Regions from separate parts of the Rouxiella sp. Mn2063 genome, predicted to be linked through region 3. Evidence: predicted binding sites of a transcription regulator. Region 3 holds the regulator's gene; each other region holds the start of a gene.
What was found. Region 3 encodes LexA, which represses DNA repair genes until DNA is damaged. Its sites were predicted from a motif close to TNCTGTATGTACATACAGNA; they were not measured.

Region 1 (10,979 bases), on a different contig from region 3:
TCAGATAATTTTTTCTAAACAGAATGTCCATAAATCCCGTTTTTTGCTAAAGCAGAGAGCGGGATTTTTTATTGGCTTTCAGGTGGATGACTTTTCTGGCGGCGCGATTAGCTTGTGCGCAATCAGTTAAGATAACCTGCTTACATGACATTTGTATGAAATTTGCACATTGACCTGTGAGCATATTAGCGCTATTTGTTAAACGTGAGCTGCGCTATGCGAGCCACTGTTTTTCTTTCCACTTGACCTGAATAAATGAGGGACACGAGGCATGAAGAGACAAAAACGCGATCGCCTGGAACGGGCACTATCACGTGGTTATCAAGCTGGTATTGGTGGGCGTTCGAAAGAGATTTGCCCCTACCAATCATTAGATGCACGCTCGCATTGGCTTGGAGGTTGGCGACAAGCCATGGAGGACAGAGCAGTTACCGCATAGCGGCTCTTGTCAGTAAATGGAATGACCTCCGCCATGTTGCGGAGGTCTTTGAAGATGACAGAATCTATAGCTGTCTGTACGAGCAATTAGAATGCAGTTGCATCCTTGAATAAACCTACTTTTAAATCGCTCGCGGTGTAGATAACCACACCATCAACCAGTACTTCACCATCAGCAACACCCATGATCAGTTTACGGTTGATAACGCGTTTAAAGTTCAGACGGTAAGTGACCAGTTTAGCTGTAGGCAGGACTTGTCCAGTGAATTTCACTTCGCCAACGCCAAGGGCACGACCTTTACCTTCGCCACCTAACCAACCCAGATAGAAGCCAACCAGCTGCCACATTGCGTCCAGACCCAGACAGCCTGGCATCACTGGATCGCCAATGAAGTGACAACCAAAGAACCACAGGTCTGGATTAATATCCAATTCTGCTTCTACATAACCTTTGTTATGAGTGCCGCCGTCTTCAGACATTTTGACGATGCGATCCATCATCAACATATTTCCCGATGGCAGCGGTGGGCCGCCAGCGCCGAAGAGTTCGCTACGGCCTGAAGCTTCGAGGTCTGCTTTGGTATAGGAATCGCGTTTTTGTACCATGTTCGATGTAAGCCTTATTTTATTGAAGAACGCAGGTTAGCTAACAGCTGTACGCTGAACAAGTCCGATCAGCTGTGGTTAAACCAGTTTAGCCAACGCGGAAGCCAAGGGAATCGACGGCGTTCTGGTGCTGTCACCTGTGCAATTCTCTCTTGAATAATACCGAGTAAACTCGGACTTTCCTGGTCTTCTTCTGTATTTGCAAAGAGTAAACCGGTCAAAATAGGCAGCGCTTCCGCTGCATTATCAACGGCCCACAAGTGGAACTGGCCTTCTCGCACCGCGTCGATAACTTGCTGGTGCAGGCACAGATTTCTTACGTTGGCGGTCGGCAATACGACCCCTTGTTTTCCGGTCAAACCACGACGTTGGCAGACTTCGAAAAAGCCTTCGATTTTTTCATTGGCACCGCCAATAGGCTGCACGTTACCAAACTGATCGACCGATCCGGTAACGGCAATTTGCTGATTGATTGGCTGCATCGCCAATGCACTGATTAAGGCACTTAATTCGGCTAATGATGCGCTGTCGCCATCAACTTCACCGTAAGACTGTTCAAAAACAATCGAGGCAGAGAAGGGCAGTGGTTGGTCAAGTTCAAGCTCAGCGATAAGGTAAGCCTGCATAATCATCATGCCTTTAGCATGCAGATTACCCCCGAGCTCTGCTTTGCGTTCTACATCCATCACCTCGCCATCGCCGGTATGTACGACACAGCTTATGCGCGAAGGTTCACCAATAGCACGAGGATGCCCTGGGTATTCTAGTACGGATAATGCATTGATCTGCCCGATGATTTCACCATCGGTCTCAATACGGATTTGCCCCAGCTCAATTTCATCCTGCATCCGCTCTTGCAGATAGCTTTCTCGCCAAGCTTTGGTGCTTTGCGCTGCATCAAAAGACTCGGCGGACAGCGAGTCACTTTCGTTATACAGTGCGGCATCGGTCAATTGTGCCGATAACCATGATGGGCAAAGCGGCAGACTGCCCTGATCGGTACTAAAGCGAATTGCCGCAGTGAACAGCTTCGGCCAAGCTTCGGCAGCTAAACGTGGTAGCTCTAGTTCGTCAGCCAGCGTATTGACGTAAGCACACCAGTTTTCCATATCTGTCGGTTCGGTTAACGGCAGATCGTTTTCGAATTCGCCGTAGATGGCTGATTCGAGCAGCTCCGGCTCCATATCGTTGATTTCGCCGAGCGAAAGACGATCGCCAACCAGAATCAGTTTGATATCCAGTGGCATTGGTGGAACGCTAACTGGAAGCGGACGGTTTTCATCAGGAGAAATCCACTGATAGCTGCCTTGAGTCAGCATCTGCTTCAGCCGTAGCCACATTAATGGCTGAGCTAGCAGCGTGCGTATTGATAAGATTAATACGCCACCGTTAACCTGATGAACCAGGCCTGGTTGTAGACTAATTTGATCTTTAAATATTCGGACACAGCCAAACAGTTGTTCTGGCTCAACCCATTCTTGATATAAACATGGCGATTGAGCGCTAAACGGACCTTCAGGACTTTTTGCAGGCTCAAGCGTAATGCTATTACCTTCAATGAGATAGTGGCTGCCAATCAGGAATTCCGGCTCAGGCAATAGCTCAGTGACGACATCTGCCAGACGAGCCAAATACTCACGGCTTTCCTGTGCTTTGACCGTCATAAAGCGTGCACGGGAGTTGGGATGGCAAAATACGCTCAATCCATTTTCCAGCCGTGGCTGAGTGCTGGCAAAATCTACAGGAGCCAGTTGAGCCGCGGCCGCAAAAATTTCCTGATACGGCGTGAAATCCGGCAGTAAGAGCTGCCAATCAAGTCGGTTATTGGTCAATGTGTTAGCTGTAGTCTTTAAAGGAAAAAAGCGATTATACAAGAATAAGGGCAACTGCATACCACGAGAGTCACGGATAGGCTAACCAGAGCGGAGATTCTGCGTTGTGTGCGCAAAAAGTAGACAATATTATTTCTAATAGCGGTGAAAAGTGAAATAAAGCTGTTATGCTTATCAAAGTTACATCGTCACAGAAGAGCTCATGATGAAATATCAGCAGCTAGAAAATCTTGAGAGTGGATGGAAATGGAAGTACCTGGTGAAAAAACACCGGGAAGGTGAACGCATCACCCGCCATCTGGAAAATAGCGCAGCTGAGGCCGCGGTAGACGAATTACTCAAGCTTGAAAATGAACCCGTGAAAGTGATGGAGTGGATCGCCAATCATATGAACGGGGGATTGGATAATCGTCTAAAGCAGACAATCCGTGCCCGACGTAAGCGTCATTTCAACTCTGAGCATCAGCATACGCGCAAGAAATCAATTGATCTGGAATTTTTGGTTTGGCAACGATTGGCAGGGCTGGCACAGCGTCGTGGAGTGACGTTATCTGACACGATTATTCAATTATTGGAAGATGCTGAGCGCAAAGAGAAATATGCCTCTCAAATGTCTCTGTTGAAACAGGATCTCAAACAGATCCTAGATGAGAAAGATAGATAGCGTTTAGTTGAATGAGCCAGCGGTTTTTCTTTTCGATCTATACCCAAGAAACGCCGAGATGTAGGTAGGTAGCGACTGAGAGACAAATCTGCCTGCAGTAGATTTTAATGCTGCTTGCAGCGGTCCTAATAGCGCGAGGCTCAAGGATGAGCCGGGTAACTGCAGCAAATATCCCCGTAACTTTAAGCATCAAGACTGTATAGCCGTTAATAAAAAAACCCCGCCTAGGCGGGGTTTTGAAGTTTTAATACCAATAACGCAGTATTACTTAAGCCTGTGGCTGAGTAACAACGTCTTTGATACCTTTAACTTCGATTTCTACGCGACGATCTGGGCCCAAGCAGCTGATCAGAGCAGCGCGTTTGCCTTTCACGTTGTCACAGGTAGAACCGGTAACTGGGTCAGCAGAACCTTGACCACGTGCAGAGATCTTGTTAGCAGGGATACCTTTAGATACCAGGTAATCTACTACGCTTTGAGCGCGTTTTTCAGACAGCTTCTGGTTGTACTGTGCAGAACCCAGGCGGTCGGTGAAACCAAGAACAACTACTGAACCGTCTTTCGGATCCAGTGAGCTCAACTGAGTGTACAGTTGGTTCAGCGCTTGCTGACCTTCTGGCTTCAGAGTTGACTTGTCGAAGTTGAACAGAACGTCAGACTTCAAAGTGAACTTGTGAGTTTCAACAACTGGAGCTGGAGCTGGTGCTGGAGCCGGAGCTGGCGCAGCAACAACATCATCTTGACCGAAACGGTAAGAAACGCCAACAGACAGAGTTGCGTTATCAGGACGTGCACCAACGGTAGCAGCATCACCGATGTTGTTAACCCATTGGTAATCCAGACGGGTAGCCCAGTTTTTGGTTACAGCGTATTCGAAACCAACTGCTGCCAGTGGAGAAACGCCAGTGTCGTTGTCGCTGATGTGTTTCTGATCAGTTACACCGAAGTTACCTTTAGAGTCTGCACGCCAAACCATACCACCCAGACGGGTGTAGATGTCCAGATCGTCAGTCAGTGGGTAGCTCAGTTTAGCAGTCAGCTGAACGCCTTGTGCTTTGAATGCGCCATTGTTTACGCTGCCTTTGTAAGGCATACGGCCAAGCCAGTCATAACCCAGTTCGAAGCCCAGGTATTGGTTTGCTTGGTAACCACCGAAGGCACCAGCAGCCAGTTGGCTGTCGTGAGTTGGGCCATTGCCAATGTCTTGATAGGCATTAGCGAAACCTTTGTCGTGGTACTGGGACCAGCCCAATTTGCCACCGGTGTACCAAGTGTTATCTTTAGGAGCGGCTTGTGCTACGGTAGCGAAACCTGCCAGTGCCACTGCTAATGCGATAGCTGTCTTTTTCATTTTTTGCGCCTCGTTATCATCCAAATAGCCAATTGAGCTTTAAGCTGTTTTAAGCCCTTGGTTAAATTCCTTCGCCCAGGTTATGTGCTTCAATTCAAAACTTGCCACTTTAAGTTGGCATTATAGAGCAACCTTGGCGATGTAAAGTCTACAACGTGGCGAGAAACTTACAAGCCTGATGTGTTAATGCTAAAGAAAAAAAGGCAAAAACGTACACATTTCTTAACAGGTTAGGCATATTGTTGACGAAACTATGCATTTTATTATGGCTGTATTGTTGTTATTTACCGTTAAAAATGGGTTTTTTAGCATAAAAAACTGGTTTTATGTATTTATTCGTCAGAAAACTCCTAATTTCAATTAATGGTATAAAGCAGAGTGAATTTTTACTGTTGGAAGCTGTCTTTCAGCTGAAATTAGAGAATTTTGAGGTCTCATTACAAACCCATAAGCCCCACCTCGTTTCGCCGCCATTTGCAGTTTTTCTCGATCTGCATCATTTAACTCCGGTAACCATCCTAACACGACACTGTAGTTCCCTGTCTGGAGCGCTTTAGCCATCGCGTCAATCGAAGAGAGTCCTTGCAGTTGATTAATCTGAATCATTTTATCCATCGGTAACCCGGATTGTATCAGCCAATTGCGGCTGAGCTTCTGCTGAGGGGATAGCCAGAGTAACCATCGCGACTGCATGCCTAAATACTGCAGTAACGGAAGTAACAACAATGACAAGGTTGTGTGCTCTTCGTCGTAGACAAATTCACTGATCACACCGTTATTACCTAGTGATGGCAGGCGCTGTATCGACTGATTACCAGACAAATCCAGCCGATTGAATTGATTGGAATGAGGTATATAGGTTCGCATAATGTCGTCCGTCAGTAGTTACTGTATAAACATACAGTAATTCTGTTTTGGCTAAAGATCAATCCAAATTTTCCAAGACGTCTCGCATATTTTGATAGCAATCTACTGTAATTGCATTTTCAATTTGGCTGCTGCTCTGACATTGCGTATTTTGCGCTTAAGGGGTTCGTGTAACTTGTTCTTGTTAAAAAAGGATTTTATATGAAAAAGGATATCGCCATGATTCAAAAAACAAAAAACAGGGTATCGCAGGCTAAATCTTTGCTTTCCTCATTAGGTAATATCCGTTCGAGGTCACAGTTTGGTGGCTATAGTCTCTCCGTTGAGTCGACTATTTTTGCGTTGGTCTCAGACGGCGAGCTTTATCTGAGAGAAACCTGTGAAAACGAACAGATGCTACATGCGATGCAATGTAACCCAATGATTTACCGCAAGCGGGGTTTAGAAGTGTCGTTACGCTATTTTGAAGTCAGCGAGGCCTTATGGCAGGAACCACAAAGATTACTGCTATTGGCTGCACAATCACTACAGGGAACGTTGCTAGAGCATGAGGCAAAGAAGCGTTTAAACAAACGATTAAAGGATTTGCCTAATATTAATTTATCGATAGAACGACTGCTCTGGCGCATAGGTATTCATAGTTACCGTGAATTACGTCTACAGGGCGCAATTTCGACCTATGTAAAACTTTGTGCGGTAAATAAGAATATTGGGCTCAATGTGCTTCTTGCACTCGAAGGGGCTATTCTTGGCACCCATCAGGCGGTAATACCTCTTGCATCTCGCAATGCTTTGATTAGATGGTATCGCGCTTATAAAAATGAAAGTCGTTCGATGAACTAGGCCAGAGATCGGCGGGGAGCTCATCCTTGTTTCCCGCCGATCACCAGTTATTTTCTAAAACTACAAACTAATTGTCTAAAACTACAGGCTAATTGTCTAAAGCTGCGAACTAAACCGTGCCAGGTGTTTCAGGTGTACTACTCGGAACAATTTTATTATTCAGGCTAGTCAACTCAGGCAGATGTTCAATCAACAGGCCTATCTGTTGTAACACCAGTTGATCGCTGGTATCAGATTCTGTGGTCTTAGCCTGGATACGTTCAGAAAGTTGCTTGAGTAATAGTGTAATTCTTTCAGCGTGTTCTGGCCCATGATGCAAGGCGTCATCAACATAACAAACCGCATCATTGAGAATACCCAATGTCTCTGTATCTTCGAGCTTTTCCCGATGCGCACCTAAAGCGGAAATATAACTTAGCATTGTATGGTTCAAACAAAGCAAGCGGAAAGCCGCATCCATTGTTTCGCTATCGTTGTCTTTCTCTGAGGTCATGTTAGAGACAACTGAGGCTAATTCAGCATCGCAGTTGTGTGCATCACGCCTGGCTAATCGATAATCAAGCCCATTATCTTTACCTTGATGATATTGGACTAAAATGGCGTCTAGATAGCGGCAATTTGCATAAAGCGTTTTACTTACAACGGTAGGTAATTGACGGAAGTGCCAATCCGGCCAGATAAAACTAACCGCAGCCCATGCAATGATACATCCCAATATGGTATCTAGCGCACGAGGGATGGCGACTTCAAAACCTTCTCCTAACAGGTTAAAGCACAGCAATACCAGTAAGGTGATGAACATTGTCGCCTGGGCATACTGATGGTTGCGGAAGGCGAAGAACAACATGCCACTAATAACAATAAGTATCATCTGCCCTTCGGCTGAGGGGACAAAATAAAGAATAGGGATACTAACGACTATTCCTGCTAGCGTACCGACAATACGCAATGCCAAGCGCCGCTTGGTTGCACTGTAGTTTGGCTGGCAAACAAACAGGCTGGTCATCAATATCCAATAGCCGTGACTTAATCCGCTGACTTTAATCACCATATAGCCGACGAAAAATACAATCGACATGCGTACAGCATGACGAAAAAGCGCAGATTTTGGTGTCAAATGGCGTGAAATTCGCAAGCGGATATCTTGGAATCCTGTAATACCTTCTTCAGCGAAAGTTTTCTGCCCATTAGAATCATCCGCCAGCGATTGTTCTGATTCGATGCTTGAGAGTTGCGCATCAATTGCTCGTAGATTTTTAAGCAAATTGCGCAGTGCTTTCATCATGCCACGGTCTTGCCCAATCATTGCTAACCGGTCCAAAGCATTTTCAAGGCGATTAAATGCCTGCTCAAATCGGCTGTTATGCTGATATTTTTGCCGGTAAATAATGCATTGGGATAACTGATTACACGCGCTGGACTGCATGCTCATCAGCCGCTGAAAGCGAAAAAGAATATCGGTATGATGGAACTGTTCATGCAGCTTTTTATATTGAACATGGGTTGAACTAGCCCGTTCATGAATATCTTGCGCGACGAAATAATATTGCAATGTTCGACGCGTTCCTTTTTGCCCACGGTCACCTTTCAAGCGGCTTTGCAGACTGGTTTTTGTTTGATTAAGCGTGGCAACTAGCTGGCTATTAGCCATTGCAGTATTAATCAACTGCTGATTGTTATCGCCTTCCATATCGGGGTCGAACAAATTCGCTTTCGCCTCAAGATAGGAGGCAAGCCGCTGATAGCACTGCGCCAAATGATCTTGCAGCGGTCTAATTGGGAAGATGATATGGCCAGCCAGCGTTAATAGGTTGTACCACAATGCCCCTGCAATCAGCAGCATCGGTTGTTCATACCAAAACACAAACATGTTATTGGTGCCGAGCATGGTATAGATGGCGATTAACAGTGCACCGAAGGCAATAGTAGCGTAGCGCTGGCCGAGCGCGCCAAGCAAAATAAAACCCCAGGTTGACAGGACTAACCCAATAGCAAATAGCCAAGGATAGGGAAAGAGTACAACGACCGAAACAGAGGCAATAACAAAGCAAATCAGCGTAATGAGAAGGTTGAGCAGACGGCCAGTGAGTCGATCGTCTAAGTCGGTTAAGGCGGCAGCCACAACGCCAAGTGCGAGTGGAATAGTTAATTTGGGTTGTGCAATGAGCCAAGGTGCGGCAACGGCTCCAGTAAAGGCAAGGAATATTCTTATATTATACAGCAGGTTACTATTATAAGCGTAACGCCTTAAGCCAGGTGCAATAGATAACACTGAAAAAACTCCAGAGTAATAAAGAAGTTTAAATAAAATGGGGTGTTAACCACCCCTGCTATGTAGAGTTAGCGGAACTGTCCATTTTTTATATTACGTGCGGCATTCGCCTCACGAACTTGTTTTGCCAATTCAACTGATACCACGCGACGGCCTACCGGCCAAAGCGCAATGGCGGCCAGTTTAAAATTCGCAATACCAACCGGGATACCAATAATTGTGCAGCACTGTACGATGCCTGCTGCGATATGCGACAGACATAACCACCAGCCAAAGAAAACGAACCAGAGGATATTGAGCAGTGTGCCGCCGCCGGATAAAAGCGCATTTTTTTTCTCAGGATAAAGCTCGTCGACATGCACCGCTTCATTACCAAAAGGTATAAAAGACAGGCGAGTGATTTCCCAACATGAGCGGGTAAGCGGCAGGGTAAATATTAAGATGATACTGACTAGCGTGGCAAGCAACCACGCCAGAGTAGTAAAAAATCCACCAAGAACAAAATTAAGGATATTTAATACAGTACGCATAAATTACTCACTCTTGAGAGACTTAACTTGTTAACACGCTTTTAATTTTAGCCTGTTTTATTCTACTCTGTTTTTAGCGCTGGAGCGCCACTGCTTATCGCAGGTAAACTGCCAGTAATCAATGAATAAAATTAAAATGGCCGGATAATATGGAACTGAAAGCGACTTCGTTTGGTAAGCATCTGGCGCAGCATCCTTATAATCGGGTTCGTCTGCTCAACGCTGGTGTAGAAGTAAGTGGGGATAAACACCAATATCTAATCCCTTTTAACCAGTTAATTAACATTAAATGCAAGCGTGGCATTGTTTGGGGGGAGTTGGAGTTTGAACTTCCCGAAGAAAAGGTTGTACGCCTGCATGGCACGGAATGGCAGGAAACACAGCTATTTTATCAGCACCTGCTCAAAATTTGGCAGGGCTGGAGCCAAGAGATGAGCGATGTCAGCGCCGGAGTGTTGCAAGACCAGGTGCAAAAAATTGTTCGTATCGAGCAGCAAGACAAATGGTTTAAAGGCAGTGAGCTTGCAAGCTTGCAGCAGGGGATCAGGGATGCTTTTGACGCGCTGCCGATGCCTGTTGAGCGCTTGACCGATTTCGAACATTGCCGTGATGATTATCAAACCTGTCTCAAATGGTTAACTCAGGGGTTGCAGAGCGTCAAATTGCGAAACCAAAACTGGACTGATAGGACAATAGAGGCCCAGCGAGAGTTCTTCAATAGTGTTGAGACAACACCGCTAAATGATAGTCAATGTCGTGCCGTTGTTAATGGTGAGAATGCTGTTCTGGTACTCGCTGGAGCAGGGAGTGGGAAAACCTCAGTATTAGTCGCACGCGCCGGCTGGTTATTACACCGACAAGAAGCGACACCAGATCAAATTTTACTCTTAGCCTTTGGCCGACAAGCTGCTGATGAGATGAATAGCCGCATTCAGGCGCGTTTGGGGATCGATGGTATCAAAGCCAAAACCTTCCATGCGCTTGCGCTGCACATTATTCAGGAAGGCAGTAAAAAAACACCGAAAATTAGTAAGCTGGAAACCGACAGCAAAGCTCGTCGCAATCTACTAGTGAAAACGTGGCAACAGCAATGTAGTGAAAAGAAGGCGCAGGCCAGCGGCTGGCGGCAGTGGCTAAATGACGAGCTTGAATGGGAGATTCCTGAAGGTGAGTACTGGAAGAATAAAGCCCTGGCTGAACGTTTGGGAGCAAGGCTAGAACGCTGGTTGAGTTTAATGCGCATGCACGGTGGTAGTCAGGCACAAATGATTGAGCAGGCATCTGATGAGTTGCGTGATCTTTTCGGTAAACGTATTCGCCTGATGGCGCCATTGCTAAAAGCTTGGAAAACGGCTTTAAAAGAGGAAGATGCGGTTGATTTTTCTGGGTTGATTCATCAGGCGGTGAATATTCTGGAAAAAGGTCGTTTTATCAGCCCATGGAAACATATTTTAGTGGATGAGTTTCAGGATATTTCACCACAACGCGCGCATCTTTTGTCAGCTTTACGCCAACAAAATAGCCAAACGCATTTGTTCACGGTGGGAGATGACTGGCAGGCGATCTATCGTTTTAG
Region 2 (10,979 bases), on a different contig from region 3:
CATCCAGACCGAAGCGACTGCAATACCCATATCAGCCAAAACGGCGGTGCGAATGCCTTCTGCTGCATTGACTCGTATCCTCCCGGAGACGATCATCGCCACCTCTCGACCATTCTGGCTGAAAGACCAAGATTCACCGCCGCCGCGCAAGACATAAACAATTGCCTGATGTTGGGCTAAATCTGTCGGTGTCTGTGGTATACCTGTGCGGGAAAAATAACGTGGTGTACCAACCACCAAGCGGCGGCTCTGCGAGATATGCCGTGCTGTCATACTCGAGTCTTGAAGTTCGCCCATGCGTAATGCTACATCGGTGCCTTCTCCCAGCAGGTCGATATTGTGATCGTCTAGCGACAGGTCGATATTCAGGTTTGGATGTTTATCTAGAAAAGTCTGCAAGGCTGGAAGGATATGCAGGCGAGCAAACGTCACCGGGGCACTAACACGTAATGTGCCAGATAACCCCCTGGAAGTGTCTTGTACCGCCTGTTCTGCTTCATCGGCCTGGTCTATGACACGTTTGGCATGTTCATAGAACCGTTGGCCTGCGTCCGTCGGTGTTAAACCACGTGTTGAGCGTAATAACAGCCTTGCCCCAAGGTGTTCTTCCAAGCGTGCGATGGTTTTGGAAACTGCCGGCTGACCGAGTTTTAATCGTCTGGCAGCACCAGAAAATGAACCCATTTCCACCACGCTGATATAAGTCTCCATTGCCATCAATCGATCCATTGCTATATTCCCATTCGGTTATTTATTGCCATGCTACATGCTGTGTGGTTTCAATCGCCGAAAAATTCTATAGCTTGGCCGTTTAGGCGCGGGTGATGTATCACTACATCCAAAAATTGGCCGGTGTAGAAATCGAACACAACGACCTCATCTTGCGCCACGCAGTACAAATGCCCGCCAGGACCGAATCTTAGCCCACGCGGATGACGGAAAGAGACTCTTTTTTCCGGTGAGAATATCCGCACAAGTTCGCCATTCAGCCGATCGTATTCTCGTACCGTAGTGACCGAGGAGTCCTGCCCATAGGGAAATTCGCTCGATACCAGAATATTGCCGTTGGGACCGATTGCTAAATCAAGTGGGCTCACGGCATTATCGGTAATATGACGGGCCGATTTAAGCTTGCCATCCGGTGAAAATTCCAGAATGGTATTTTCACCATTACCTTGTGGGCCAATACCTGAGGCTAAGAACAAGCTGCCATCATCGGCGTAAGCAAAGCCCCTTGGGAATGGCACAACACCATGTTGTAGCACGGGTATTGCTCTGCTATCCAGATTGGCAGGGAAGGCCGTGACGGTTTTGTCGGTACGTAGCCCAACATAATATTGTCCGTTCGGACCCAGATTGCCACCACCAGCGTTAAGTCCGGGAATATGTCCGCTGTCGAGTTGAATTGTGCCACTTTTATCCAGTGCCAGTATCCTGTCGCTACCACTGTTAATGTACAGCAGTTGGCTATCGGTACTCACGCGCATACCACGTGGGTCCGTGATCCGCGGATCGTCGCTGAATGTCCCGAGGGGCAAGCCATCTATAGAAAATGCCAGAACCTGGCCATATCCATCCCCGTTGGCACCTGAAGCACTTGTGACGAGTATCTTCATCCTCTTAATGCCTGTACGCAGGATACATTGAGCATGGATCGGTATATCAAACGGGGAGCGGTTAACAGAAGGGCGCAGAAAAACCTATTCATTGGGTTATCCTTGATGTGATAGAGGGAAACACATCATCTTCAGCGCAGGCAGCTCGCAGCGGAAGGCCTCTGTTGGCAATAGATGTCATTCCACAGAGGAATAAATAGTGTCAAAAGCCGGACAGGGAACTGTTTCAGATATCCTAATTGATGTTTTCTTGTATTTCGTTGTCCCCTAGCGTTCGATACTCTGTTGCTACCTCGACGCTGATATCCATTGAACAGATAGAGAAAAGGGCGCATTAAGCGCCCATTTCTAATCATTATGCGAAGCGAAGCAATTAGTAGCCAGGTACGTGAGCCGCTTTCATGATCAGATTTGCTACGGCTTGAGGCTGAGAGATTAACGATACGTGGCTAGATTTTAGCTCTATCGTTTGCGCATGCATGCGCTTTGCCATAAAGCGTTCAAGATCTGGGTTAATGGTGCGATCTTCGGTAGAAACAGCATAGTAGGTTGGCTTAAATTGCCATGCCGCTACCGTTGTTTTGGCCATGGTGATTGCTTTTCCCATTGGCTGCTGAACTGCGTAATAGGCTTTAGCCTCTTTTTCCGGCAGATCGCCTGCGAAATCATGAATGAAAGCGGATTCTGTCAACGCGCCAAAATCACCATTCCACTTTATTCCGGCAGATGCCGGTGCTGCTGGGAATTTCTTAGTCAGCGCAGGGTAATCTTCACCGGCCTCTGGCGCGCGGGCAGCAATATAGACCAAACCTTTTACTTCTGGCTCATTACCCGCTTGGCTGATGACCATGCCGCCATAAGAGTGTGCTACCAAGATGACCGGGCCATTTTGTAGCGCCAGCGCACGTTTTACTGCAGCAACATCATTATCCAATGAGGTTGTTGGGTTCTGAACTGAGGTCACATGCAGGCCTTTGGCTTGCAGCAGCGGGATAACTTTGGACCAGCTTGACCCATCAGCAAATAAGCCATGAACCAGAACGATATTAGTGACTTCTTGGGGTGCCGATGTTGATGTGGTATCTGCTTGAGCAACAGAGACGCCCATTCCAGCAATAACCAGTGAAGCGATAAACGATAGATTGCGCAGTTTCATGATGATTCCTCTAAACAGGGTGTGAATCGCAATATATCAAGCCGGGGGCAACAAAAGGCTGACTCAAAAATGACAAAAGAATGACAAGCCTGGCAAGGTGACCTCTCTTACTTAACTACCGCCGTCATCAGCTCATTAAACCGTGTGGTATAGGCTGGCGATAGCATCTCGCGTTTCATCGCCCAGCTGCGTTCGATGCCCTGACCGGCGAACCATATTTTGCCGATACCTTGTTGGTTGATGCGATCCAGCGTTTGCATTAGCCGTTGGCTGTTGGGTTTTGGCTGATACTCATCAAACAGATTAAGTTGTGCCACGCCTTGACTGAAAAAGTCACCCAACATTACGCCACCTTTCTGATAGCGGTAGCCGGGCTTCCAGATTTGTTCGAGGCAACGTACTGCTGCATTGAGAATATCGCGACTGTCTTGCGTTGGAGTATTCACGGCGATCGCCGAATAGTTACTGTAATAGGGAATATTAGGGTCGTGCGGGCTGGTTTTGATAAAGGCGGAGATATAGCGGCAATATTGGTGCTCAGCGCGTAGTTTCTCTGCTGCTCGCACCGCGTAGCTGCAAATTGCTTCGCGCATATCCTGAAACTCGGTAATGCGCTCACCAAAGGAACGCGAACAGATAATCTGTTGTTTACTTGGCAATGACTCTTCAAAGGCCAGGCAACTTTCTCCCCGAAGCTCCCGCACCGTGCGCTCGAGTACTACGCTAAAATGCTTGCGGATTAACGTCGATGGACTGTCTGCCAGTTGCAATGCAGTTTTAATCCCCAACATATTCAACTGTTTACTAATACGTCGGCCCACGCCCCAGACTTCACCCACCGGGATCAGATGCATTAATTTTCTTTGTCGTTCAGACGATGATAAATCCAGCACGCCGCCGGTTGCCTTCCAGGTTTTCGCCGCCAGATTAGCCAGTTTGGCCAACGTTTTGGTGGGGGCGATACCGACGCCAACCGCGAGGTGATTCTCTTTATAGATTTTATCTTGAATCTGTTTACCAAAGTCGTGCAGCGGCATAAGTTTATTGATACCACTGAGATCAAGAAAGGCTTCATCAATCGAATACACATCGACTGCCGGGGCCAGTGCTTCCAGCGTTTCCATCACCCGATTAGACATATCTGCATATAGCGCATAGTTGGAGGAAAAGACCGCCACATTATGACGCTTAACCTCATCGCGTATCTTAAAATACGGCGCGCCCATTTTTATCTCTAGGCGCTTGGCCTCAGCATTACGAGCGATAACGCAGCCGTCGTTATTCGACAGTACTACTACCGGGCGTCCGCGTAAGTCTGGCCGAAAAATGGTTTCGCAGGAGGCGTAAAACGAATTAACGTCCACCAGGGCAAACATCTCAGCGTGCCGCATAAATAATAAAAGTCACCACTCCGAAGATCTCTAGCGATGTGTCGTCATCAAAGGTAATAGGCGCATAGCTGGGGTTCATAGCCAGCAGTTGCAGCCTCGGTTTGGTACAAAGCCTTTTGACGGTAAATTCGCCATTAACCGATGCTACGACAATATTGTCATGTACCGCGGTCAGCGCGCTATCGACCACTAGCAAATCCCCTTCATTGATATTGGCATCAGTCATTGAATGCCCAGAAACGCGCACAAAATAAGTGGCGCTAGGGTGCTGGACTAAAAATTTGTTCAGATCAAGGCGTGACTCAACGTAGTCCTGTGCTGGGCTAGGGAAACCGCAAGGCACGCGCTCCAGGAATAGCGGCAGTAAGGACTCTGACTGAGACTCAGTGGGTTTGTAGCAGATCATCACACACCTATTAATACTGTTTTTATATACAGTATTAATGTTGGCAATCTGTCAATCAAGACTGTGTGATAAAGAAAATGCTATCAGGTTGATGAATGAGGGAATTTAGTTTTGACCTCATTCCTTGAATATTTTGTATGCTAAGAAAAAGGCTGGTGGTTTGTATCGTTCGAATCGTTAAACAAAATTACAATATTACTCATACAAACTTTGCGAATAGCTCTTATAGCAGGATACTTTTTATGAGCGAACGTCAGCGCATTACTATCTTTGTTCTTCATGATGACTCGCCAGCTGATTTTGAATTTGTCCTGGCATGGATAGAAAAATGGAAAAGTGTTGTCAGTATTGCTGATTATAGTACGGGGGGATGGGAGCATTTATGGGATATAGAAGCCCCTGCCGAAGCGATAATTGAAGTCCCTGAAGAATGGTTATGCCTCAGTGATTGGTCTTCATCACACAGTGGGCTATTCGGCAATAAATGACTATATTTGAGCATATAAATGAAAAAGGACGGGCGCTGACCCGTCCTAAAGAATATTGATATATTTTTCATGCTTTGCATTACAACGAAAGCGCATCTTTCACCCCCAGTCGCTGTTAGCAATCTAAGCTCCTAAGGATAAATGGGGCGGTTTCCTAAGATTTTTCCCCTCCTGTCAACGCCAACGTTGTTCACATTGTTTCTTGACCGATTTGTCTCTCGATTGCCGCTTACCGACAGCTTAAAATTTATGGGGTATATAATAAAAAAAGATGTCTAATTCTATTTAATTACCACTTTTATAGATAACTCATACGATATTAATGCGTTTCTTACCTGAGCCAAAATCTATTAACATTTTTGCAATGTTTTGTGGGGGGGGAAGAATATGAGTGACCAAAAAATTGCGGCAATATTCGCTGGCGCAACACCGCTTAATGCGCTGAAAGAGCCGACAGAAGTTATTCGTCAGTTTACGCCAAACTGGTTTGCCGCCACGATGGGGACGGGGATTTTATCCTTGTCGCTTGCACAGTTTCCTTGGCCTGTTCCTGGATTACAGGCTATTGCCGAAGGGCTTTGGATGTTCAACATCCTGCTTTTCGTCCTGTTTTCCATGATATATCTGGCGCGTTGGATCATGTATTTCGACGAAGCGAAGCGGGTATTTGGACACTCTACGGTATCCATGTTCTTCGGGACAATCCCGATGGGGATGGCAACGATTATCAATGGGTTGTTGGTATTCGGTTTGCCGCGTTGGGGGGCGAGTGTTGTACCGATTGCTGAGGTTCTCTGGTGGCTGGATGTAGCGATGGCGCTGCTTTGTGGTGTTTGTATTCCCTATATGATGTTTACCCGGCAAGAACACCGTATCGATCAGATGACAGCCGTCTGGTTGTTACCCGTTGTTGCCGCTGAGGTTGCTGCCGTTAGCGGTGGGTTACTGGCACCGCATATCGCCGATGTACACACCCAGCTTTATGTGGTTATCACCAGCTACGTACTCTGGGCCTATTCTGTTCCTATTGCGCTAAGTATTTTGGTTATTTTGCTGTTGCGTATGGCGCTGCATAAACTGCCTCATGAAAGCATGGCAGCCTCAAGCTGGCTAGCTCTTGGTCCTATTGGTACGGGTTCTTTGGGTATGTTAGTTATCGGAGGGGATGCGCCGGCTATTTTTGCCGCGAATAATATGGCAATGCTGGGCAATATTGCACAAGGCGTAGGATTTGTATCTGGGATTCTGTTTTGGGGATGTGGCTTATGGTGGATGTTATTGGCAGCCATGATCACTATTCGCTATTGTCGCAACGGAGCCATTCCTTTTAATCTTGGATGGTGGGGTTTTACCTTCCCATTGGGTGTTTATACGGTGACAACGCTGAAACTGGCAACGTTGATTGATATTGCGTTTTTCAAAGTGTTTGGTGCCGTCTTAGTGATCGCTTTGGCTCTGATGTGGAGCTTAGTAGCAGTAAAAACCATCAGAGGCGCTTGGAGAGGCACCCTGTTTGTTTCGCCTTGTATTAGTGGCCTGAAGAAATAATCAGCAGTATTGAGTTTGGATCTGCACGCTATTAATTCTGAATCAGGCGCAGTAGCGACCCATCAAGGTCAATCAGCGCGGCCATTGTTATCCCCGCTGGCAGTTGCTCCGGCGGGTGCAGGCGTGGGGCACCTTCATTAAGCTCGGTTATGCCACTTGATTGGCATTGAGCATAAAAGGCACCGAGGTCGTCTACACGCAGGCAACAGCTAAACCAACTGCTGAGCGGGTCAAGCTCTGGATGCGGGAAGAACTCCAGCTGTAGACCCAACAAATTCATGATCAGCCAGCTATCATCGCGGTATGTCGTGTTAAACCCCAGATTCGCGTAAAACTGCTCAGTTTTATCAAAGCTGCGGGACGGTAAATTGGGTGTTGCGTGATTAGCCATAAAGCCTCTCTAATTATTGGCTCGATACTACATTGGCTCGATACGGCCAAATCACGATAATGACTGCTCTCGCTGCCAGCCATCGGGTATTACTACAAACCCGCAGGCCTGCATAAAGGCGTCGAGCAGCTTGTCATTATCGGCGCTATACAGCGCCCATCTATCTATCTCTGGCAGTTGCCGTTGTACTTCTTCAAGCAGGTATAGACCAACGCCGCGTCGGCGCGTGACTTCTCGTACCAATAAATCACTGAGTTCGGCTGTTTTCCCGCTGATTTTAACTTTCACCGCCGCTAACAGGCGATCGTTAAAACGTGCGGCAAATATGGCGTGATCCGCGCTTAACCAGGGTTGCCACGCTTCCAGGTTTTGTTGCGGCCAAATCTTACCTAGGTCAATCAGGTCCTGTGCGCTGAATTGGCGCACTCTTTCGATCGTTAATTTCATGGTGAAGTCATCAAGGAAAACAGAGTGTCAGTGTAGCGGATTGCTGATTAAGTCCCGCGTAACTTTTTTTGTACAGTAACAGGTTGAAAGTTTTTTGCCGATCTTTGTATAAGGAATAAACGTTGGCATAAATGGTATTTAATCAGTTTTAAACACTAACTTAATTCACTTTAGCCCGCTTTTTAGCCAAATAAAATTCTGTTTACACCTATTGTTTCTAACAATGTGATTTGATTTGCAGAAGAAAATTCCTGTTTAATAATATGATAAATAAAGTCTTATTTGATATTAAAACAAAAATAAGTCGCTAACTCGTTATTACTTATAAGTAAATTCCTAAGTGATGATGTTTTAGACGACAACAATGCAAACAATAAAAAATACAAACATCACAACTGACAAAACTGAGTGGGGTAATAGGATGAAAGCAACAGGAAAAATCTGGCTGGCGGGTTGTATCGCATTGGCAATGAGCCACAGTGCTATCGCTAAAGACATTAAAGTAGCGATTGTTGGTGCGATGTCTGGCCCAGTAGCACAATACGGTGATATGGAATTTACCGGTGCTAAACAAGCCATTGCCGATATTAATGCCAAAGGTGGGATTAAAGGCGACAAATTAGTGGGTGTGGAATATGACGATGCTTGTGACCCAAAACAAGCCGTTGCTGTTGCCAACAAAGTGATCAATGACGGTATCCGTTATGTTATCGGTCACCTGTGTTCTTCTTCAACGCAACCAGCGTCTGATATCTATGAAGACGAAGGCGTGCTGATGATTACCCCAGCGGCCACCAATGCTGACCTGACCACACGTGGTTATAAGTTGGTGATGCGTACCACCGGTCTGGACTCCGACCAAGGGCCAACGGCGGCGAAATACATTCTGAGCGCCATCAAACCAAAACGTATTGCGGTAGTACATGACAAACAGCAATACGGCCAAGGCTTGGCAACCTCAGTGCGCGATAGCCTGCAAAAAGCCGGTGCCAATGTGGTGCTGTTTGAAGGAATCACCGCTGGTGATAAAGACTTCTCTGTGCTGGTCGATCGCCTGAAGAAAGATAACGTCGATTTTGTCTACTTTGGCGGCTACTACCCAGAGATGGGACAAATCCTGCGCCAGGCTAAACAAGCCGGTCTGGATGCTAAATTTATGGGTCCAGAAGGCGTGGGTAACTCTTCGCTGTCAAACATCGCCGGTGCCGCTTCTGAAGGTATGTTTGTGACGCTGCCAAAACGTTACGACCAGGTACCTGCTAACCAGCCGATTGTGGCGGAGCTGAAAGCCAACAAGCAAGATCCAACCGGGCCATTTGTATGGACCACTTACGCTGCACTACAAGCGTTGACCACCGGGATGGAGCGTAGCGGCAGCATGGAACCTGCGGATATTGCCAAAAACCTGAAATCTCAATCGGTAGATACCGTCATGGGGCCGTTGAGCTGGGATGAGAAGGGCGACCTGAAAGGCTTCGAGTTCGGTGTCTTCGAGTGGCATAAAGACGGCACTTCAACGCCTATCCAATAATACACCTCTCATTACTTAATGCTTTCTCCCTCGCTAGATGTTTATAGATATTTATCTGGCGAGGGGTTGCAGCACCAGTTTTCAACACCCTTGAAGAATAAGGATAGGGTATGTCAGAGCAGTTTCTTTATTTCCTACAGCAGATGTTTAACGGCGTCACGCTGGGCAGCACCTATGCACTGATCGCCATCGGTTACACCATGGTTTACGGCATCATCGGCATGATTAACTTCGCCCACGGCGAGGTGTATATGATTGGTAGCTACGTCTCTTTCCTCGCCATTGCCGGGCTGATGATGCTGGGGATCGACGCCAGTTGGCTGCTGATTGGCGCCGGTTTTATTGCCGCGATGGTGATTGCTAGTGCCTACGGTTGGAGCATTGAGCGTGTCGCTTATAAGCCGGTGAGAAACTCCAAACGTCTTATTGCGCTGATCTCCGCTATCGGTATGTCGATATTCTTGCAAAACACCGTCAGCCTGACCCAAGGTTCCCGTGATTTAGCGCTGCCAAGTCTGGTCACCGGCCAATGGACGCTCGGCCAAACCAACGGCTTCGCTGCGACTATCAGCACTATGCAGCTGATTATCTGGGTTGTTACCTTTTTGGCGATGCTGGCATTGACCCTGTTTATCCGCTACTCGCGTATGGGCCGTGCGTGCCGCGCCTGTGCCGAAGATTTGAAAATGGCCAGCCTGCTGGGTATCAGTACTGACCGTGTTATCTCTCTGACCTTTGTTATCGGTGCTTTAATGGCGGCGGTTGCCGGTGTATTGCTGGGGCAATTCTACGGGGTGATCAACCCGTATATCGGCTTTATGGCCGGAATGAAGGCCTTCACTGCGGCAGTATTGGGCGGTATCGGTAGCATTCCTGGCGCAATGATCGGCGGTCTGATTCTGGGCGTAGCCGAGGCATTAACTTCCGCTTATTTGAGCACAGAATATAAAGATGTCGTCTCCTTCGCACTGCTGATTGTGGTGTTATTGGTGTTGCCGACCGGTATTTTAGGCCGCCCGGAGGTAGAGAAAGTATGAAACGTCTCAACCTGTTCAACGCGCTGCTTTCAGCGTTTGTCTTATTAGTTTTAGCCTCTTTTATCATGGGGTTGCAACTAACACTCGACGGCACTCATTTGGTGGTGCGCGGGGCGGGCAATGTGCGCTGGACGTGGATTGCCGTTGGTTGTGCGGTGGTGTTTGTCTTCCAACTATTACGTCCTCTGTGGCAACAAGGGCTGAAAAAAGTCTCTGGGCCGGGCTGGGTATTGCCCAGTTTTGATGGCAGCACACCGCGACAAAAATGGTTGGCGCTGGTACTGATTATTGCCGCTTTGGTCTGGCCGTTCTTGGTGTCACGCGGTAGCGTTGATACCGCCACGCTGACCCTGATTTACATCATGTTGGGGTTAGGCTTGAATGTGGTGGTGGGGCTTTCCGGGTTGCTGGTTCTGGGGTACGCCGGTTTTTACGCGGTTGGCGCCTACACTTTTGCGTTGCTTAATCATTATTACGGCTTGAGTTTCTGGGAGTGTCTGCCGCTGGCGGGGCTGGTTTCTGCGGCCTTTGGTTTACTGCTTGGCTTCCCGGTGCTGCGGTTGCGCGGTGATTATCTGGCGATAGTGACGCTGGGTTTTGGTGAGATCGTTCGTATCTTGCTGCTCAATAACACCAATATTACCGGTGGTCCGAACGGTATCAGCCAAATCCCGAAACCCACGCTGTTTGGTCTGGAGTTCAGCCGCACGGCGCGCGAAGGTGGCTGGGATACCTTCAGCCATTTCTTCGGCCTGCAATATGACCCAAATGACCGCATTATTTTCCTCTACATGGTGGCGCTGCTGTTAGTGCTGCTGACGCTATTTATCATTAACCGCCTGCTGCGAATGCCGCTGGGACGGGCATGGGAAGCGTTACGTGAAGACGAAATTGCTTGTCGTTCTTTAGGGTTGAACCCAACGCGTATCAAGCTAACCGCTTTTACTATCAGCGCCGCTTTTGCCGGT
Region 3 (10,979 bases):
GGTGGCCCGGAAGTCCTGCAATATGTTGATTATCAGCAACAAGATCCAACAAGTTCAGAGGTTCAGGTCGAGAATAAAGCGGTAGGGATTAACTACATTGATACCTATGTGCGTAGCGGCTTGTATGCAACTGCCTCCTTCCCCTCTGGTTTGGGAACTGAAGCTGCCGGCGTGGTCACTAAAGTCGGCAGCGCCGTCAGCGGGTTCAAAGTTGGCGATCGCGTGGTCTATGCCCAGGCAACACTTGGCGCATATAGCCAATTACACAATGTACCAGAAGATAAAGTGGCACTGCTGCCAGACAGTATTAGTTTTGAACAGGCTGCCGCCTCTTTCCTGAAAGGATTGACCGTACAATACCTGCTGCGCCAAACCTATCAAATCAAACCCGGCGAGATTTTTCTATTCCACGCTGCTGCCGGCGGTGTTGGTCTAATTGCCTCGCAATGGGCAAAAGCGCTGGGTGCAAAGTTGATAGGTACCGTCGGTTCCGATGAGAAAGCCCAACGTGCTAAACAGGCTGGTGCCTGGGAAACCATTAACTATCAAAAAGAAGACATTGCCAGCCGCGTTGCAGAGTTAACGCAAGGTAAAAAAGTTGCCGTGGTTTACGATTCGGTGGGTAAAAGTACTTGGCAGGATTCTTTAAACAGCTTGCAACGGCGCGGCTTGTTAGTGAGCTTTGGCAATGCTTCCGGTCCAGTAACGGGTATTGACCTGGCAATCCTTAACCAGAAAGGCTCACTGTATGTGACACGCCCTTCGCTCAATGGATACATCACCAACCGCGATCAATTGACGGCTGCCAGCCATGAGTTGTTCTCATTAATTGCCAGTGGCGATATTAAAATTGATGTGCCGGAGACGCAAAAATTTGCCTTAGCCGATGCGCAGAAGGCGCATGAACTGCTAGAAAGCCGTGCAACACAGGGTTCCAGCCTGCTGATCCCTTGATGCAAAAATGCAAAAAGGCTCCGATTAAGGAGCCTTTTTGTTGTCTTATATTCAATCTTACTAACTTGCTAGTTCAAATGAATGAAAGACCTTACTGCTTATTTGTAGGTTACTGCGAGGTCGATTTGCAGATGGTGTCGCTTAAGCAACTATTTTGTATCTTGCAAACCGGATGAAAATGTTTGTCCAAGCAATGAAACGTATCCTAACAGCCTAGAATGTTAAAAAATATGGTTAAGCGCTAAGAATAGCGTTTTATGTTCTAAGCTGTGATCCATTGCACATAAGTAAAAGTTATCTCTACAAATTTGCCCCTATGTGTAATAGGGAAAACTGTTTACCTTATGAAAAATAGCCTTTTTATCCATAGCTGCTTTATATTCACCGCGCTTATTTGCATCTCAAGGCAAGCGTCTGCCTTTATAACGAGGCAATTCAGGCTGCCTGAAAGCACGATAAAGCCAAACCACTGCGACCGCCAATACCAACCATGGCAACATTTTTATAACAACTGCCAGCAGGCCTCCCAACATCATTAGCGCAAAGGCCACCACGAGTGCCGCAATCATCCCCAACAGAGAAATGCCGGTCAGTAACAGCATAAAGAAAAAGCCCAAAACAAATAAAATTTCCAACATGGCGTGCTCCTCAGGTGCAAAAAATTACACGTTATAACCATGCAAGGTATTACAAGAAACATGCCAGAAGAGATGAAAATATAGTGCGTTGATTTATAAGAAGTTACCGCTTATTTATTCTATAAACAAACAAGCGGAGTTGGTCAGGTTGACTAACAGATAGTGAATTACACTTCGAGCGGCGATTTTTTCGGCTGTGCAACCAGCGATAGCGCCTGTTCAACCACATCAATACCGGCGCCTGGTTTATGCGCATTCTCACTCAAATGGCGACGCCATTGACGCGCACCCGGAATACTTTGGAATATGCCGAGAATATGGCGAGTGATATGGCCTAAATACGTACCTTTGGATAACTCTGCCTCAATATAAGGATAGAGCGCCCGGATAGCCTCTGGCCCGGTTAACGGCGCAGCCGTCGAACCAAACAGTTCTCGGTCAACGTCGAGCAGAATACCTGGGTTCTGATAAACCTCGCGTCCTAGCATCACGCCATCCATATGTTCGAGGTGCTGTTTCGCTTCATCTAGTGTTTTAATGCCGCCATTGATCGCCATCGTCAGGTGAGAGAAATCACGTTTGAGCTGATACACACGCGGATAATCTAGCGGTGGCACTTCACGGTTCTCTTTTGGGCTCAGGCCAGACAACCAGGCTTTGCGAGCATGAATAATAAAGGTGTCACAACCACCGCGTTCAGAGACTTGGCCGATGAAATCGCATAGGAATTCATAGCTGTCCATATCGTCAATACCGATACGTGTTTTCACGGTGACTGGAATAGACACCACATCACGCATCGCTTTGATGCAATCAGCCACTAATGTAGCCTGCCCCATCAAACACGCACCAAACATGCCATTCTGCACGCGATCGGACGGGCAGCCGACGTTCAAGTTGATCTCATCATATCCCCGCGCTTCAGCTAATTTAGCGCAGTGTGCCAGGTCCGCAGGGTTGCTGCCACCGAGTTGCAGTGCAACTGGATGTTCTTGTTCGCCGAAGGCCAGATAATCCCCTTTGCCGTGAATAATCGCCCCTGTGGTCACCATTTCGGTATAGAGCAACGCTTCACCACTTAATAGACGATGGAAATGGCGGCAGTGGCGATCCGTCCAGTCGAGCATCGGCGCAACGGAGAAACGCTGAGCGCTATATTTATCAGTATTTCCCACAATAACGCCCTTTATATCTAATGGTTTAAGTTCCATATCTTATTAATTTTATGAGTTATTTTACATCTTCTGATACTTACTCCTATCCATTTCATCAGGAGGCAGTAAACAGAAATTGTTGAGTTGGCCTATCATAGCATAGAGAACTGCCCTGGCGGTGGCACCTCACAATGATGGATTCATCATTGATATTGCTAACCCGTCATACCTTCAATATGAAAGGTTGTTAGCCGCAATGACTCGGCTCATCCGTGAACTTCGCCCCAAAAGGGCCGCTACAAGCAGCGATAAATCTGCTCCTGGCAAATTTATCGCCCATCCCAGTTATTTAGTTATATAAGCTCCTAAGAACTATCTCAGTTGCCGACTACCTGTAACTGAATGTTTCTTGGGTATAATAAGATTTATTATTTTTTCTACATCTGTTAATATGCGAAAACTTGTCCACCAAAGCAATAATACAAATAATTATTGCAAGACCATCATTTAAATATGCTGTTTTTTCAGCAAGGAATAATTAAAGATTGGTGTCGGGGATAATGTAAAAAACGAGCACGTTATTAGTGTAGATTCAATGGAATGAGAAGATTATTACCTATGGAAAGACTAAATGGCCGGTTTATCCTGGCCTTAGCGACAGCTATATTATTTTCAATTATTGTCGATACCTCTTTTGGTTATTCATTAAGAATAGGCTATGCAATAGCAGTATTTTCACTATTATTATCCACAGCAAAGCACTCTTTGTTATTCGGATTATTATTAATTTTCATCACTATAACCTCAGTACTATATAGCCCTATTGCATACATGTATGGTACACCAAGCATCAATATCATTGTATCAGCTCAAAACACAAATATTAATGAAAGTTATGAGTTTTTAAAAAACCTCCCTTTAATATACCTTACCCCAGCCCTATTGTTAATAATAACATCTTATATAACACTCAAAAATAGAAAGTCTCTAATAATAAAAAACAACACAATATCACTCGCAATATTCATATTAATAGTCATATTCACCCCACTAAAGAGTTACTTAAAGTCAGGAGTTTTACATATCCACGATGTGAAATTTACTTTATTTCGTTTTTGTAATGATTTTTATAATTCATATGAGTCCATTGCTTTATTTAATGAGAAGATGGTTTTTTTAAAGTCTCTGCCATCAGAATGGTCGCCATCAAAACCTAAAAATGATTACGATACTTATATAATAGTGATAGGTGAAAGTGCTCGTAAAGATTTTATGCATTCCTATGGCTTTCAAATAGATAACACGCCCTTCACAGACTCAATGAATGGTTTGATTTTCAAAAACTATATATCTGCTGCTGGCTCTACACAAGCATCGTTATCAACAACATTTTCACTTAACAAAGGCGATGAGATTGAACAACAAAATAATATTATCAGGCTTGCAAAAAAACAGGGGTTTTATACTTACTGGATTTCCAATCAAGGGAGTATTGGAGGAGATGATTCGATAGTTTCTTATATCGGACAACAGGCAGACAGTTTCACTTTTCTTAAAAAAGGTGAATATAACACACAATCGTTCCCTGATACTGATTTACTCGTTCCATATCAAGCTGCGATCTTGAACAATAATAGTAAAAAGAAAAAACTTATCTTTATTCACATAATGGGGTCTCATCCTAACTTTTGTGATAGAACCGATAATAAATATGATTATTTTTACGAAAATGACAAATTATCCTGTTATATTCAAAGTATAAAAAATACGGACTATTTATTGTCAGAAATCACCAAGATTGCTGATAGGAACAAGAAAAAATGGACCATGTTATACTTTTCTGATCACGGTCTAAGTTTTATGTCTGCCAAAGGAACTAGAAACCTCCAGCATAACGACAAATATAAACAGAACTTCCAAGTGCCTTTTATTGTTACTTCATATGATGCCAAAAGCAGAGTGACAATTGATCAACTACGCTCGGCATTTGACTTTTTAGGATTATATTTACAATGGACGGGTTCAACTGACCCATTATTACCAGTGGAATGTAATTATCTTTCCAAGATGAATTGCAAGAAACAAATAAAAATAAAAGATTTTAATAACAACGTTAAAAACTATATGTCACTTATTGACGAATAGCCAATTCATCAAAAAAGCCATCATCTTTGATGGCTTACATTTGCGCCTATATTTGTATGGACACAAAGCTGGCTTATATAGTGAATAATAAAGTCAATCGCTAATAGATTTATATCCTAAAGCCAGGCAGGCATAAGTCTCACTATGTCACAGAACACAAAAACAGAGTGTAGCAACCAAACTGTGTGTCGCCAGGGTATCGGCGATTGTCTCGAAACATGTTAAAATCTGAGCTTACTTTGTGCAGAGAGCAAATCATGAATTCATCCCACTCTGAAAACCTGCTTAAGCAAGCTGAACGTCTGTGCCTACAGCGTAATGTTCGGCTAACGCCACAGCGGCTCGAAGTGCTTCGGCTGATGATCCAACAGCCTGGGGCGATCAGTGCCTATGATCTGCTAGATTTACTACGCGTTGTGGAACCTCAGGCTAAGCCACCAACTGTTTATCGCGCGTTGGATTTTCTGTTGGAACAAGGTTTTATTCACCGCGTAGAATCAGCAAACAGCTATGTGTTGTGCCACCACTTTGAAGAGCCAAGCCACACTTCAGCTCTGTTTATTTGTGACCGTTGTGGGTTAGTAACTGAAAAAACGACGGAAGGCATTGAAGAACGTTTAGCCACGCTTGCTAATGATTCTGGCTTTGCTCTGCGTCATTCCGTCGTTGAAGCGCACGGTTTATGCAGAGAGTGTTCGGTAGTAGAAGCTTGCGATAGCAAAGAACATTGCGATCACGACCATAGTATTAACGTTAAAAAACGTTAGTTATAGGGATAATTTTCGCTAAGTGTCAAAATCGCTGATAATACGCAGCGTATTTGTTATACGGCACGTTATAAACGAAAACTCACCTTTTACCCGCCATATTTCAAGTTGTAGGGTGGTTGGCTGCAGTGACTCTGCTCATCCGCGAGCCTTGCCCCAAAGGGGTCGCTGCAAGCAGTGTTCAAATCTGCTCTTGACAGATTTGTCTGTCGATTGCCGCCTACCTTCATCTCGAAGTTTATTGGGTTTATTTACAAAGGTGAGTTCTATAACAGGAAACTAGACATTAATACCGCTTGGTATTAGATCCAGTTACCGTTGCGAATAACGCCAACCGCAAGCCCTTCAATACTGAAACTCTGCTCGCGAAGGTCAACCACGATAGGCTCGAATTCGCTATTTTCAGGCAGAAGCTGCACGGTGTTGCCTTGTTTCTTCAAACGTTTAACCGTGACTTCATCATCAATGCGCGCAACGACCACCTGGCCGTTTCGCACATCCTGCGTTTTATGCACCGCCAACAGATCGCCGTCCAGAATACCAATATCACGCATAGACATACCGCTAACACGTAGCAAGAAATCGGCGCTTGGTTTAAACATACTTGGATCGACTTGGTAGTGGCCTTCGATATGCTGAGTTGCCAGCAGCGGCTCACCAGCGGCAACACGCCCAATGAGAGGTAAACCTTCTTCCTCTTCCATCAGCAAACGAATACCACGTGAGGCGCCAGAAACAATTTCAATGACGCCTTTACGTGCCAGCGCTTTGAGGTGCTCTTCAGCTGCGTTAGGAGAACGGAATCCCAGACGCGTCGCGATCTCAGCACGGGTTGGCGGCATACCGGTGCTAGAGATATGATCACGAATAAGGTCATAGACCTCTTGTTGTCTGGTAGTTAATGCTTTCATTCCGCCCCCTGGTTGTTTATACAGTCCAGCTGTGAGTATATACAGCTAATCAGGCAATGAAAACCTAAGAGTGAATAAAAACAGGGATTAACCTGCGAGCCATCTCACAACCAGCGCGGTAATAAGATAGCCAACCAGGTAAAGACAGCAAAAATGAGCGTAATAAATACCGCAGCCGATCCCATATCCTTGGCACGCCCTGACAACGGGTGGATTTCCGGCCCGATTCGGTCAATAGCCGCTTCTATTGCGCTGTTTAATAATTCAACCACAACAACTAAAAGCGCGACGCCAATCAATAAAATGCGCTCTGTAGTACTCACATCGAGCCAAAATGCCAGTAAGATAGCGACAAGGACGACAATCGCTTCTTCACGGAATGCAGCTTCATGCTTCCAGGCTGCGGTCAGCCCTTTAAGAGAATAACCAGCGGCTTTAATTATTCTGGTTAATCCAGTCACTTGATTTGCCATAACTTATCCGTCCTAATTGGAAATTGCAGGTATTCTAGCCTGTATCGCCAAACCTATCACCACGGATCTCAATTCAAGTTTCTGGTATCCTTGCGGCGAAATTGCTAACAAGAGGCTTCATCTTTTTATGTCAGGTTGGCGTAGACTTTATTATACCCTATTGAATTTACCGCTAAAATTGCTGGTAAAGAGCAAGGTCATTCCTACAGATCCTATTACCGAGTTGCGTTTAGATACCACTCGGCCGATCGTGTACGTTTTGCCTTATAACTCCAAAACCGATTTATTGACACTACGGGCACAATGCCTGGCGCTAAATTTGCCCGATCCCCTTGTTCCTCTGGACATAGATGGCGTGCAATTGCCAAGCCACGTGTTTATTGGGGAAGGCCCGCGCGTTTTCAGCTATTACAAGCCGAAAGAAGAGTCGGTAAAACTGTTCCACGATTATTTGGACTTACATCGTAATAATCAGAATCTAGATATCCAACTGTTGCCGGTATCGGTAATGTTTGGCCGTTCCCCTGGCCGAGAAAGCCAGGAAACGCCACATTTACGCGTCCTGAACGGCGTGCAGAAATTCTTTGCCGTGCTGTGGTTAGGGCGAGACAGTTTCGTGCGCTTCTCCAATACTGTGTCCCTGCGCCATATGGCAACGGAACATGGCACGGATACCATTATTGCGCAAAAACTGGCGCGCGTAGCGAGAATGCATTTCTCTCGTCAACGTCTGGCTGCCGTAGGGCCACGCATACCAGTGCGTCAGGATCTGTTTAATAAACTGTTGGCGTCTAAAGCGATTGAAAAAGCGGTCGAAGAAGAAGCACGCAGCAAAAAAATCACCCATGAAAAAGCCAAGCAAAATGCTATCGCGCTGATGGAAGAGATTGCCGCGGATTTCAGCTATGAAGCCGTGCGTTTGTCCGATCGTGTTTTAAGCTGGACCTGGAACCGGCTGTACAAAGGTATCCACGTTAATAACGCTGAACGTGTGCGTCAGTTGGCGCAAGATGGCCAGGAAATTGTCTATGTGCCCTGCCATCGCAGCCACATGGATTACCTGCTGCTTTCTTATGTGCTCTACCACCAAGGTCTGGTACCACCACATATTGCGGCCGGTATTAACCTAAACTTCTGGCCAGCTGGCCCGATTTTCCGCCGTTTAGGTGCGTTCTTTATTCGCCGGACATTCAAAGGCAACAAGCTTTATGCAACGGTATTCCGCGAATATCTCGGCGAGCTGTTCACCCGCGGCTATTCGGTAGAATATTTTGTAGAAGGTGGCCGTTCACGCACCGGTCGTTTGCTGGAGCCGAAAACCGGTACGCTGGCGATGACCATTCAAGCTATGTTACGCGGTGGTTCGCGTCCGATCACGCTAGTCCCTATCTATATCGGTTATGAACACGTGATGGAAGTGGGCACTTACGCCAAAGAGCTGCGTGGGGCGACCAAAGAGAAAGAAGGCTTTATGCAGATGATCAACGGACTACGCAAACTGCGTAACCTCGGTCAAGGCTACGTTAACTTCGGCGAGCCCCTGCATTTAACGCCATATCTGAATCAAAAAGTACCGCAATGGCGTGATTCTATTGACCCTATCGAAGCACATCGCCCAAGCTGGTTAACGCCAACGGTGCAAGATATCGCCGACAAAATCATGGTGCGTATTAACAATTCGGCAGCGGCCAACGCGATGAACTTATGTTCAACAGCGCTGCTGGCTTCACGCCAACGTTCTTTGACTCGCGAACAGCTTACTGAACAGCTCGACTGTTATTTGCAGCTACTGCGCAATGTGCCTTATGCGCCTGATTCAACCGTGCCAGAACTCACGGCAAATCAGTTGCTTGAGCACGCGTTGAACATGAACAAGTTCGAAGTCGAGAAAGATAATATTGGCGATATCATTATTCTGCCGCGCGAACAGGCAGTGCTGATGACCTACTATCGCAACAATATTCATCATCTGCTGGTGCTGCCGTCATTAATTGCCAGTATGTTGATTCATCATCAAAAAATCAGTCAAAGCGAGCTGCTGCGTCAGGTCGAATTGATCTACCCTATGATGAAAGCTGAGTTGTTCATGCATTACAGCAAAGAACAACTCTCTGATGTGCTCAATGTCTTGACCATCGAACTGGCCCGCCAACAACTGATTCATCTTAATGGTGAAACGCTGTCGCTTAACCCGGCCCGTATTCGCCCACTGCAACTGCTGGCGGCTGGCGTGCGTGAAACGCTACAACGCTATGCGATTACGCTGTTCTTACTCAGTAGTAACCCGAGCATCAGTCGTGGAGCGCTGGAGAAAGAGAGCCGGATCATGGCGCAACGCTTATCGGTCTTGCATGGTATCAATGCGCCAGAGTTCTTTGATAAAGCCGTATTTACTACGCTGGTTGGTACGCTGCGTGACGAAGGCTATATCAATGATATCGGCGATGCGATCCCTGAGCATACCGGTGAGCTGTATAGCATTCTGAGCGATTTGATGTCGGCAGAAATTAAGCTGACCATAGAAAGTTCTGGTATGCCTTCAGAGTTGCCTCAACCTGAAGCACCGCTGACAGAAACCAAGATTGACGTTCGCGATACCGATCATTAATCGTTAAGTCGCAAATAAAACGCCCGGTGACAGCTCATGTCTACCGGGCGTTTTTTTATCTCTCTTGCCACGCGATTTGGTCGCCAGATTGCTACGCGGGGATGCTCATCAAGATACCGATAAACAACACCAGACCCACATAATTATTCTGGCGGAAAGCTTTGAAGCACGCATCGCGGTCGCGTTTAGCGGTCATTTTCTGCTGGTGAACAAACAGTGCACCTGATAATAAAACCGTCCAGTAAAACGCTGATTCCAGATGCGCTAGGTGGCCGACTGCGGCTAACAGCAACAGCATGACCACTTGCAGAATACCGATGATGATATTGTCATAACGACCAAAGAGGATAGCGGTAGATTTCACGCCAATTTTTAGGTCGTCATCGCGGTCAACCATTGCATACTGGGTGTCATAAATCAGTGACCAACAAATATTCGCGGCAAACAGTAGCCAGCAGACCAAAGGTAAAGACTGACTGACTGCAGCAAAAGCCATTGGGATTGCCCAGCCAAAAGCCGCACCAAGTACCACTTGTGGCAAGTTGCTAACACGCTTTACGAAGGGATAAATCCACGCCAGTGCTAAACCAACAAACGAGAGCAAAATCGTCATGCGGTTGAGCGTCAACACTAGGCAAAACGAAATCAGCACCAAAGTGATAAATAATACTTTGGCCTGCTTACCGGTGACAACGCCGCTCGCCAGTGGACGATTGGCGGTGCGCTTAACATGCCCATCGACTTTTCTATCGGCGTAATCATTAATGACGCAACCGGCCGCCCGCATAAAGAAAACACCAAGGATGAAAACAATTAGGATCGGTAACGGCGGCAGCCCGCCGCTGGCAAGCCATAATGCCCATAAGGTTGGCCACATCAGTAACAAGGAACCTATCGGCTTATCAATGCGCATCAGCCGACAATAATCACGCCACGGTCCTTGAGTGAAACTCTCTAGCATTACTTTATTCCCCTGCTTCTAATTGATCTGGCTCCACCTGATAGAGTGGGGAATCAGGAAGAAAAATCTCAGTGAGTAATAACGGTTTATCCGATAAGCGCAAACGTGAACGACGCGCCCAAAGCCCACGATCCTCAAGTGCGAGCACGCCAAGGTGAATATAGTCGCGGGTCAAATTATTACCACTAAATAGATAGCGGCCAAGCGGCACCGTACCTAAATCCACCAGCGCTTGATCTTCGCCGGTTAGCGTTTCTACCGGAATGACGGTACGTCCCAACAGAAAAGGTTGCCCATCGCCACAGAGCACAACTTCACGCAGCCAGTAACGTTCGCTTAAGGGGAGTTGCTGGGCTTCGTTCTCACCT

Region 1: a site for LexA is predicted at 5,778-5,797, ahead of sulA (SOS-induced cell division inhibitor SulA). Genes of this name have one in related genera too.
Region 2: a site for LexA is predicted at 4,584-4,603, ahead of umuD (translesion error-prone DNA polymerase V autoproteolytic subunit). Genes of this name have one in related genera too.

What each region holds. Positions count from the first base shown of each region.
Region 1 is NZ_JBMOUD010000003.1:131,984-142,962, forward strand. It holds gene pqiC (membrane integrity-associated transporter subunit PqiC) at 1-8, shown strand, start outside; gene rmf (ribosome modulation factor) at 272-439, shown strand; gene fabA (bifunctional 3-hydroxydecanoyl-ACP dehydratase/trans-2-decenoyl-ACP isomerase) at 526-1,044, opposite strand; gene ACL9RG_RS05970 (AAA family ATPase) at 1,113-2,876, opposite strand; gene matP (macrodomain Ter protein MatP) at 3,082-3,540, shown strand; gene ompA (porin OmpA) at 3,809-4,891, opposite strand; gene sulA (SOS-induced cell division inhibitor SulA) at 5,252-5,758, opposite strand; gene ACL9RG_RS05990 (TfoX/Sxy family DNA transformation protein) at 5,960-6,601, shown strand; gene yccS (YccS family putative transporter) at 6,711-8,873, opposite strand; gene ACL9RG_RS06000 (YccF domain-containing protein) at 8,942-9,403, opposite strand; gene helD (DNA helicase IV) at 9,553-10,979, shown strand, end outside.
Region 2 is NZ_JBMOUD010000013.1:85,652-96,630, forward strand. It holds gene ACL9RG_RS17490 (LysR substrate-binding domain-containing protein) at 1-729, opposite strand, end outside; gene ACL9RG_RS17495 (hypothetical protein) at 780-1,616, opposite strand; gene ACL9RG_RS17500 (alpha/beta fold hydrolase) at 1,990-2,772, opposite strand; gene umuC (translesion error-prone DNA polymerase V subunit UmuC) at 2,880-4,148, opposite strand; gene umuD (translesion error-prone DNA polymerase V autoproteolytic subunit) at 4,150-4,569, opposite strand; gene ACL9RG_RS17515 (hypothetical protein) at 4,812-5,057, shown strand; gene ACL9RG_RS17520 (TDT family transporter) at 5,445-6,605, shown strand; gene ACL9RG_RS17525 (bleomycin resistance protein) at 6,637-6,996, opposite strand; gene panM (aspartate 1-decarboxylase autocleavage activator PanM) at 7,048-7,443, opposite strand; gene ACL9RG_RS17535 (branched-chain amino acid ABC transporter substrate-binding protein) at 7,865-8,974, shown strand; gene livH (high-affinity branched-chain amino acid ABC transporter permease LivH) at 9,085-10,011, shown strand; gene ACL9RG_RS17545 (high-affinity branched-chain amino acid ABC transporter permease LivM) at 10,008-10,979, shown strand, end outside.
Region 3 is NZ_JBMOUD010000004.1:400,377-411,355, forward strand. It holds gene ACL9RG_RS09330 (quinone oxidoreductase) at 1-954, shown strand, start outside; gene pspG (envelope stress response protein PspG) at 1,356-1,592, opposite strand; gene dusA (tRNA dihydrouridine(20/20a) synthase DusA) at 1,760-2,767, opposite strand; gene ACL9RG_RS09345 (phosphoethanolamine transferase) at 3,365-4,891, shown strand; gene zur (zinc uptake transcriptional repressor Zur) at 5,149-5,658, shown strand; gene lexA (transcriptional repressor LexA) at 5,961-6,569, opposite strand; gene ACL9RG_RS09360 (diacylglycerol kinase) at 6,674-7,042, opposite strand; gene plsB (glycerol-3-phosphate 1-O-acyltransferase PlsB) at 7,170-9,650, shown strand; gene ubiA (4-hydroxybenzoate octaprenyltransferase) at 9,742-10,611, opposite strand; gene ubiC (chorismate lyase) at 10,616-10,979, opposite strand, start outside.